DNA from 2 places in the Arthrobacter sp. StoSoilB19 genome. Region 2 is predicted to be linked to the other one. Evidence: riboswitches for the same ligand, from Rfam matches in the RefSeq annotation. Region 2 holds a riboswitch; the other holds the start of a gene.
What was found. A riboswitch is a leader RNA that binds a small molecule or an ion and turns the genes downstream of it on or off. The one in region 2 is predicted to bind glycine.
Positions count from the first base shown of each region.

Region 1: linked by a shared signal. The riboswitch ahead of gcvP (aminomethyl-transferring glycine dehydrogenase) and the one ahead of gcvP (aminomethyl-transferring glycine dehydrogenase) in region 2 are both predicted to bind glycine.

Region 1 covers NZ_AP024650.1:450,617-454,982, forward strand. The annotation lists gene gcvP (aminomethyl-transferring glycine dehydrogenase) at 1-2,111, opposite strand, end outside; glycine riboswitch at 2,272-2,372, opposite strand; glycine riboswitch at 2,664-2,762, shown strand; gene cycA (D-serine/D-alanine/glycine transporter) at 2,909-4,366, shown strand, end outside.
Region 2 covers NZ_AP024650.1:811,736-816,101, reverse strand. The annotation lists gene gcvP (aminomethyl-transferring glycine dehydrogenase) at 1-1,633, opposite strand, end outside; glycine riboswitch at 1,687-1,794, opposite strand; glycine riboswitch at 1,821-1,918, opposite strand; gene LDO86_RS03840 (TetR/AcrR family transcriptional regulator) at 2,012-2,548, opposite strand; gene LDO86_RS03835 (MFS transporter) at 2,634-4,193, shown strand; gene LDO86_RS03830 (DNA starvation/stationary phase protection protein) at 4,275-4,366, opposite strand, start outside.

The DNA.
Region 1 (4,366 bases), 360 kb from region 2:
TGCGGGATGCAGAAGGTCTTGTGCAGGTTCAGGTGGGACACGTCCCCGCCGAACTGGCCCGGCTGGGCCAGCCCTACCAGGGCGTTGAGATTGGCGCCGTCAACGTACACCTGGCCGCCCGCGGCGTGGATCGCGTCGCACACCTCGCGGACATCGGAGTCGTACACGCCGTGGGTGGAGGGGTAGGTGATCATGATGCAGGACAGGACGTCCTTGTTGGCCTCGATCTTGGCCGTCAGGTCGTCGTGGTCGATGGTGCCGTCGGCAGCCGTGGCCACGACGACCACCTTCATGCCCGCGAGCACGGCGGAGGCGGCGTTGGTGCCGTGCGCCGAGGCCGGGATCAGGCAGACGTTGCGCTGCTGCTCGCCCCGGGAATGGTGGTAGCCGCGGATCGCGAGCAGCCCGGCGAGTTCGCCCTGCGAGCCCGCGTTGGGCTGGATGGACACCTGGTCATACCCGGTGATCTCGGCGAGGTCCGCTTCCAGGCCGGCGATGAGTTCGCGCCAGCCTTCGGTCTGGGAGTCCGGGGCGAACGGGTGGATCGAGGCGAACTCCGGCCAGGAAATGGCTTCCATCTCGGCCGTGGCGTTCAGCTTCATGGTGCATGAACCCAGCGGGATCATGGTGCGGTCCAGCGCCAGGTCGCGGTCCGAGAGCTTGCGGATGTAACGCAGCAGCTGGGTTTCAGACCGGTGCGTGTTGAAGACCGGGTGCTGCAGGTAGGCCGAGGTGCGCACAATGGTGTCGGGCAGTTCGAATCCCTGGGCGTCACCCACCGGACCGGCGCCAAAGGCGACGGCGACGGCGGAAAGTGTTGCCGCCGTCGTCGTCTCATCAACGGAGACGCCCACCGTGTCCGGATCGATGAAGCGCAGGTTGATGCCGCGGGCTTCAGCGGCGGTGATCACCTTGGCGGCCTTGCCCGGAACGCGGACGGTGAGGGTGTCGAAGAAGGAGTCCGTGACCAGTTCGCGGCCCAGTGACGTGAGTGCTGTTGCCAGGACCCTGGCCTTGTGGTGGACGGTCTCTGCGATCGCCTTCAGGCCGTCGGGGCCGTGGTAAACGGCGTAGAAGGAGGACACGATGGCCAGCAGCGCCTGGGCGGTGCAGATGTTGGACGTGGCCTTCTCGCGGCGGATGTGCTGCTCGCGGGTCTGCAGGGCCAACCGGTAGGCAGGCGTGCCGGCGTTGTCCTTGGAGACGCCCACGATCCTGCCCGGGAGGGTACGTTCCATTCCCTTTTGGACGGCCATGTAGGCGGCGTGCGGCCCCCCAAAGAACAGCGGCACGCCAAAACGCTGGGTGGAGCCGACGGCAATGTCCGCGCCCTGCTCGCCCGGAGGGGTGATCAGTGTCAGGGCCAGCAGGTCCGCAGCCACGGTGACCAGCGCGCCGCGCTCCTTGGCTTCGGCGATGACGGCGGACTGGTCCCAGACGCGGCCGGAGACGCCGGGCTGCTGCAGGACGACGCCGTTGATGTCGCCGTCGGGCAGGCCCTTGGACAGGTCGGCGACCTCCACCTCGAAGCCGAGCGCCTCCGCCCGGCCCAGCACGATGGCGATGGTCTGGGGGAGGCAGTCGGCGTCGAGCACCGTCTTGCCGTCCTTCGCTGCCTTGGACTTGTTGGCGCGGCGCATCAGCAGCACGGCCTCGGCCACCGCCGTTGCCTCGTCCAGCAAGGAAGCGTTGGCTACCGGGAGCGCCGTCAGGTCCTGCACCATGGTCTGGAAGTTCAGCAGCGCCTCAAGCCGGCCCTGGGAAATCTCCGGCTGGTAGGGCGTGTAGGCGGTGTACCAGGCCGGGGATTCCAGGATGTTGCGGCGGATCACCGGCGGAGTCACGGTGTCGTAGTAGCCCTGGCCGATCATCTGGACTGCCGTCTTGTTCTTGGCGGCAAGCTTCCGCAGTTCCGTGAGGACTTCAACCTCGCTGAGGGCGTCGGTCAGCTTGAGCGCAGTTTCCTGGCGGATGGGCGCGGGGACGGCCACGTCAACCAGGCCATCCAGGCTGTCGTAGCCGATGGCCTTGAGCATGGTGTCGATGTCGGCCTGGCGGCGCGCGCCGATATGGCGGTCAACAAACGATGTTGGATGCGAATGAATCGTCATGAGGAACTCCAGATCTGGCCGGCCGAAGGTGGCACGGCGTGGGATGGGTTCCTCCCCGCTCTGTATTGGACCTGAGAGATTCCGCGTTGCCTGCTGTTGGCAGGGGACCGCTTGCACCGTCGGTGAACCAGGCAGAAGCCTGATTGCTTTCCAGAGTCGCCTCGCCGTGACGGTACGGGGGCCTGAGAGATTCCTGGGGAGGATTTGCTCCTACGGCGCCTGACCGGTGTTTCGCCGGGAGGACTCTCCCGTCACAGCTCGAAAGGCTTATTCAAATGTGGGTGATTCGGCTCACAAGGTACCGGGATAGACCCGTCCGTGGCAAATCGGGCGGCTTCCGTGCGGGGCTCGAGGGGCACGTGACGCCGTTCTTCCCCGCTTGTGTCGGGAGGGGTTTGACATTCGATCGTGACGGACACCACACTGAACCCCGGGATTGGCGCCGCCGGTGGCTGGCTCAGCGTATCCGGAGCAGCCCACCAGTCGGCGCCTGTCCCATTGCATGACCGGCCGTGGCCCAAAAAGCCTGCGGCTTCCAACTGAATACGCCTTCGACCTGCGGCGGGAGAGCCCTGCCGGGTACATCCAGCAGGCGCCGTAGGAGCAAACCCTCCCCAGGAAACTCTCAGGCCCACGTACCGCCGCGGACAGGCAACTCTGGAAAGCAGCCGGGCATGACCCTGGCTCACCGGCGGTGCAAGCGGCTTTTGCTGCGGAAACTCTCAGGTCCACTACAGAGCGGGGAGGAACCAAATCTTTTGCGGCACCCAAAAGCCGCTTTATCGATGGAGTTCCTCATGGCGATTCATCCCCCCACGTCCAACGGCGAACCAGCCCGCAGCCAAGGCGCTGCCACGGCAGCCCGCAGCGAGCCTCCCCACCTGGAGCGGCAGCTCACCAACCGGCATATCCAGCTCATCGCCATCGGCGGCGCGATCGGCACGGGCCTGTTCATGGGTTCCGGCAAGACCATCTCCGCGGCCGGCCCATCCGTGATCTTCGTATACATGATCATCGGCTTCATGCTTTTCTTCGTCATGCGGGCCATGGGTGAACTGCTGCTCAGCAACCTGAACTACAAGTCCTTCAGTGATTTCGCCGCCGATCTCCTGGGGCCGTGGGCCGGATTCTTCACGGGCTGGACGTACTGGTTCTGCTGGGTGATCACCGGAATCGCCGACGTCATCGCCATCGCAGGGTACTCAAAGGAACTTTGGCCGGCGCTGCCACTTTGGATCCCGGGCCTGGCCACGGTGGGCATCCTGCTCCTGCTGAACCTCGCCACCGTCAAGGCGTTCGGCGAGACCGAGTTCTGGTTCGCCCTCATCAAGATCGTCGCCATCGCAGCCCTGATCATCGTGGGACTCTTCATGATCTTCACCGGTTTCCAGAGCGACGCGGGCACCGCAAGCTTCACCAACCTGTGGAGCCATGGCGGGTTCTTCCCCAATGAGTTCATGGGCTTCGTGGCCGGATTCCAGATCGCAGTCTTCGCCTTCGTAGGCATCGAACTGGTGGGAACCACCGCCGCCGAGGCCAAGAACCCCGAGCGCACGCTGCCCAAGGCCATCAACGCCATCCCCGTCCGCGTGCTGCTCTTCTATGTCGGTGCGCTGGTCATCCTGATGGCGGTCACCCCGTGGACCCAGTTCGCCGCCGGCCACAGCCCCTTTATCGGGATGTTCTCCCTGGCCGGCCTCGGCGCCGCGGCCACGGTGGTCAACCTGGTGGTCCTGACTTCGGCGATGTCCTCCGCGAACTCCGGCATCTACTCCACGTCCCGCATGGTCTTCGGCCTGGCCCAGGAAGGCGATGCCCCCGGTATCTTCAGCCGGCTCTCCACGAGGAAGGTGCCCAGCAACGCGCTGTTCCTGTCCTGCGTCCTGCTGCTGTCCGGCGTCGTACTCATGTATGCCGGCCAGGATGTTGGCATGGCCTTTGAAATGGTGACCACCGTGTCTGCGGTCTGCTTCGTCTTCGTCTGGTCGATCATCCTCGCCAGCTACATCTCCTTCCGGCGCCGCCGGCCGCACCTGCATGCGGCGTCGAAGTTCAAGATGCCCGGTGGCATTCCCGCCGTGTGGGTGGTGTACGCATTCTTCGCCTTCGTCCTTTGGGCCCTTACCACCCAGCCCGACACTCTCGTTGCACTGCTGGTAACCCCCATCTGGTTCGTCATCCTGGGCGTGGCTTGGGCCATCCTGCGGCGCCGTCCCGCCCACCTGGCCCGCTTCGAGGTCTTCCGTGCCGAGCTT
Region 2 (4,366 bases):
GGCCGGCGATGAGTTCGCGCCAGCCTTCGGTCTGGGAGTCCGGGGCGAACGGGTGGATCGAGGCAAACTCCGGCCAGGAAATGGCTTCCATCTCGGCCGTGGCGTTCAGCTTCATGGTGCATGAACCCAGCGGGATCATGGTGCGGTCCAGCGCCAGGTCGCGGTCCGAGAGCTTGCGGATGTAACGCAGCAGCTGGGTTTCAGACCGGTGCGTGTTGAAGACCGGGTGCTGCAGGTAGTCGGAGGAACGCTCGACGGCGGCCTCCAGCCCAAAGCCCTGGCCCTCGCCCTGGACCTCGGCAACCGTGGCGCCAAAGACGTCGGCAACCTGGGCGACGATGGCCACCGTCGTGGTTTCATCGAGGGCGATGCCTACGGTGTCGGCGTCGACGCTGCGCAGGTTGATGCCCCGCGCCTCGGCGTCGGCGATGATGCCAGCAGCCCGTCCGGGGACCCGGACCGTAAGGGTGTCGAAGAAGCTCGTGTGCAGCACCTCGACGCCGGCGGCCGCAAGCGAGGCCGCCAGGCTACGGGCGTGGCGGTGCGCCGTTTGGGCAATCGCCTTCAGGCCGTCGGGGCCGTGGTATACGGCGTACATGGACGCAACGATGGCCAGCAGCGCCTGGGCGGTGCAGATGTTGGACGTGGCCTTCTCGCGGCGGATGTGCTGCTCGCGGGTCTGCAGGGCCAACCGGTAGGCAGGCGTGCCGGCGTCGTCCTTTGACACCCCAACCAGGCGGCCAGGCAAGGAACGCTCCAGGCCTTTGCGGACAGCCATGTAGGCGGCATGGGGGCCCCCAAAGAACAGCGGCACGCCAAAGCGCTGGGCTGAGCCGACGGCAATGTCCGCGCCCTGCTCGCCCGGAGGTGTGATCAGTGTCAGGGCCAGCAGGTCCGCAGCGACCGTGACCAGCGCGCCCCGGTCCTTCGCTGCAGAGATCACCGCGGACTGGTCCCAGACGCGGCCGGAAGCGCCGGGCTGCTGCAGCACGATCCCGTTGATGTCGCCCTCGGGCAGGCCCTTGGACAGGTCGGCGACCTCCACCTCGAAGCCGAGCGCCTCCGCACGCCCCAGCACGATGGCGATGGTCTGCGGCAGCACGTCGATGTCCAGGACGGTCTTGCCGTCTGCCGCGGGCTTGGTCTTGTTGGCGCGGCGCATCAGCAGCACGGCCTCGGCCACCGCCGTTGCTTCATCCAGCAGCGAAGCGTTGGCGATGGGCAGGCCCACAAGGTCCTGCACCATGGTCTGGAAGTTCAGCAGCGCCTCAAGCCGGCCCTGGGAAATCTCCGGCTGGTAGGGCGTGTAGGCGGTGTACCAGGCCGGGGATTCCAGGATGTTGCGGCGGATCACCGGTGGAGTCACGGTGTCGTAGTAGCCCTGGCCGATCATCTGGACTGCCGTCTTGTTCTTGGCGGCAAGCTTCCGCAGTTCCGTGAGGACTTCAACCTCGCTGAGGGCGTCCTGCAGGCGAAGGGCGGTGTCCTGGCGGATGACCTTGGGAACCGCGGTGTCCACAAGGGAATCGACCGAGTCGTAGCCTACGGCTTTGAGCATGGTGTCGACGTCGGCCTGGCGGCGCGCGCCGATATGGCGGTCTACGAAAGTGGTGGAGGCTGGGGTAACCGACACGAAGGAACTCCATTTACTCAGGCGGCGAAGGGTACGCCACAGCTATTCGGGTTCCTCCCCGCTCTGTATTGGACCTGAGAGTTTCCGCGTTCCCTGCCTGGGCAGGACCCGCTTGCACCGTCGGTGAGCACAACAGTCCCTACCTCTCCAAAAGAGAATAAGACTGCCTGCTGCTTTCCAGAGGTGCCTCGCCGCGGCGGTACGGGGGCCTGCGAGATTCCTGGGGAGGATTTGCTCCTACGGCGCCTGCCTGTACTTCCGGCAGAACTCTCCCGCCGCAGATCAAAGGCTATTCATTTGTTGGATCATGAAGGCCGGTGACAGCCCTCACAACTTTCTATTGTTCTACGCGGCAACCCCTCCCGGCAAATGACGGAGCTACCTGCGGAGCCGTTCCAGCGCGGCCAGGAGTTCCTCCACGTCAGCGGCCGCTCCCCCGGCCGGCGCAGGGGCCACGGACAGCATGGCGTTGAAGTACAGGCCGTCCCCCATATAGAGGACTGCCTTGGCCAGTCCAGGTCCCACATCCGCAGCAATTTCGTCCAGCCAGCGCTGCTGGATGGCCGCGAAGCGGCGCCGCGTCTCCTCGTGGGCCACCTCTGCAAGCCGGGTGGCGGCCACGATGGCACGGTCCAAAGGGGTATCCGCCCAGACCGAGGAACGGATGAAGTAGGCCGCGGCGCCTTCAGCTGCCGACGCCATGGCATCGGCATCCTCGCCCGCCAGGCCCTCCAGGCGGTCGAGCAACACGGCAATCATGGCTTCCTTGTTGGGAAAGTGGTAGAGGAGGCCGCCTTTGGATACGCCGGCCCTGCGCGCCACGGCATCGAGGGTGGCCGCCCGCTCACCCACTTCAATCAGCAGGGACTCGAAGGCGTCAAGGACCGCGTCACGGGCAACAGGCTTTCGGGGCATGCCCTCCATCATGCCCTCCCCCGCGCAGGAATAAGGAAAACCATCGCATTTTTAAACTATACCGTCCGGACGGTATAGTTATCTTATGACCACTTCCATCGAGAGTTCGGCAACCGGGCAGGCAAGCAGCACTTCCGTGCGTCCTCCGTGGCGCGACTGGCTGGCGCTGGGGCTCCTGATGTTTCCCGTGCTGCTGGTGGCGGTGGACAACACCGCACTGACGTTCGCGCTGCCGGCCATCGCCCGGGCCCTGGAACCCACGGGCGTGCAGCTGCTGTGGATCGTTGACGCCTACCCCCTGGTGCTGGCCGGGCTGCTGGTATCAATGGGAAGCCTCGGCGACCGGATTGGGCGGCGGAGGCTGCTCATCCTTGGCAGCATCGGCTTTGCCGCGCTGTCCGTTGCGACGGCTTTTGCACCCGCGCCGGAATGGCTCATCGCCGGCCGCGCCGCCCTGGGATTCTTCGGCGCCATGCTGATGCCGTCCACCTTGTCGCTGATCCGCAACATTTTCCCCGAGCCCAATCGCCGCAGGCTGGCCGTCGCCATCTGGGCCGCCGGATTCTCCGGCGGCGCGGCCCTGGGTCCGATCTTCGGCGGCTGGCTGGTGGAGCACTTCTGGTGGGGTGCCGTCTTCCTGGTGGCGGTCCCCCTCATGCTCCCCCTGCTGGCGTTTGGACCGGCCCTCATCCCGGAATCGAAGGATCCGGCACCCGGCAAGGTGGACATCCCCAGCATCCTGCTCTCCATGCTGGTCATGGTGCCCGTTGTCTACGGGATCAAGGCAGTTGCCACCGAAGGTCCAGGGGCGGCAGGTCTGGGCGCCATCGCCTTCGGCCTGGCCATGGGGGCGGTGTTCGTGCAGCGGCAGCAGCGGCTGGCGCACCCCCTGCTGGACATGTCCCTATTCCGGAACAGGGTGTTCAGCATGGCCATCAGCGCCAACATCCTTGCCCTGTTCTCCTTCAACGGCTTCATCCTGTTCCTCGCCCAGCACCTCCAACTCCTCGAGGGAATGACGCCGTCCGCAGCCGGCGTTGCCATGATCCCGGCACTGGCCGCCACGGTGGTGGCCGGCCTGGTGGTGGTGCCGCTGGTCCGCAAGGTCCGCCCGGGATACGTGGTGGCAGCGGGGTTGGCGTTCAGTGCCACCGGCTACACCATGGTCGCATTCGGGAATCACGACGGCGGCCCCTCGCTGCTGCTGGCAGCCCTGCTGGTCCTTGCATTGGGCGTGGGTACGGCCGAAACCATCTCCAACGACCTCATCCTCGGGTCCGCGCCGCCGGAGAAGTCAGGCGCTGCCGCGGCAATCTCCGAGACCGGCTACGAGGTGGGGTCGCTGCTGGGCACGGCGGTACTGGGCTCCATCCTGACGGCGTCCTACCAGCAGAACCTGCGGCTGCCCGCAGGCCTTGACGGCATGCTGCCCGGCTCCTCCCTGCACAGCGCGAGGGAAACACTTGCCGGCGCAGTGGAAGCAGCAAACCTGCTGCCCGCTTCCCTGTCGGACACCGTCCGGGACGCTGCGGCGTCAGCGTTTGATTCCGGCGTGCACATCACTGCGGCAATTGGGCTGGTACTGATGGCGACGGCGGCAGTCCTCGCCGCCGTCGTGCTGCGGAAGGTGCCGAAAGCGGCCTGACCAAGCGAAACAAAAAGGGCGCCTGGTACCGGATTAATTCCGATACCAGGCGCCCAAAGGGTCCAGGCGGGTGGCTGCCGGCTACTTGGAGTCGGCGGCTGTGACCTTGGCGGTCGGCTTCATGTTTTCAGCCTGTACCATCCAGGCAAACTGCTCCAGCCGGGCAATGAACT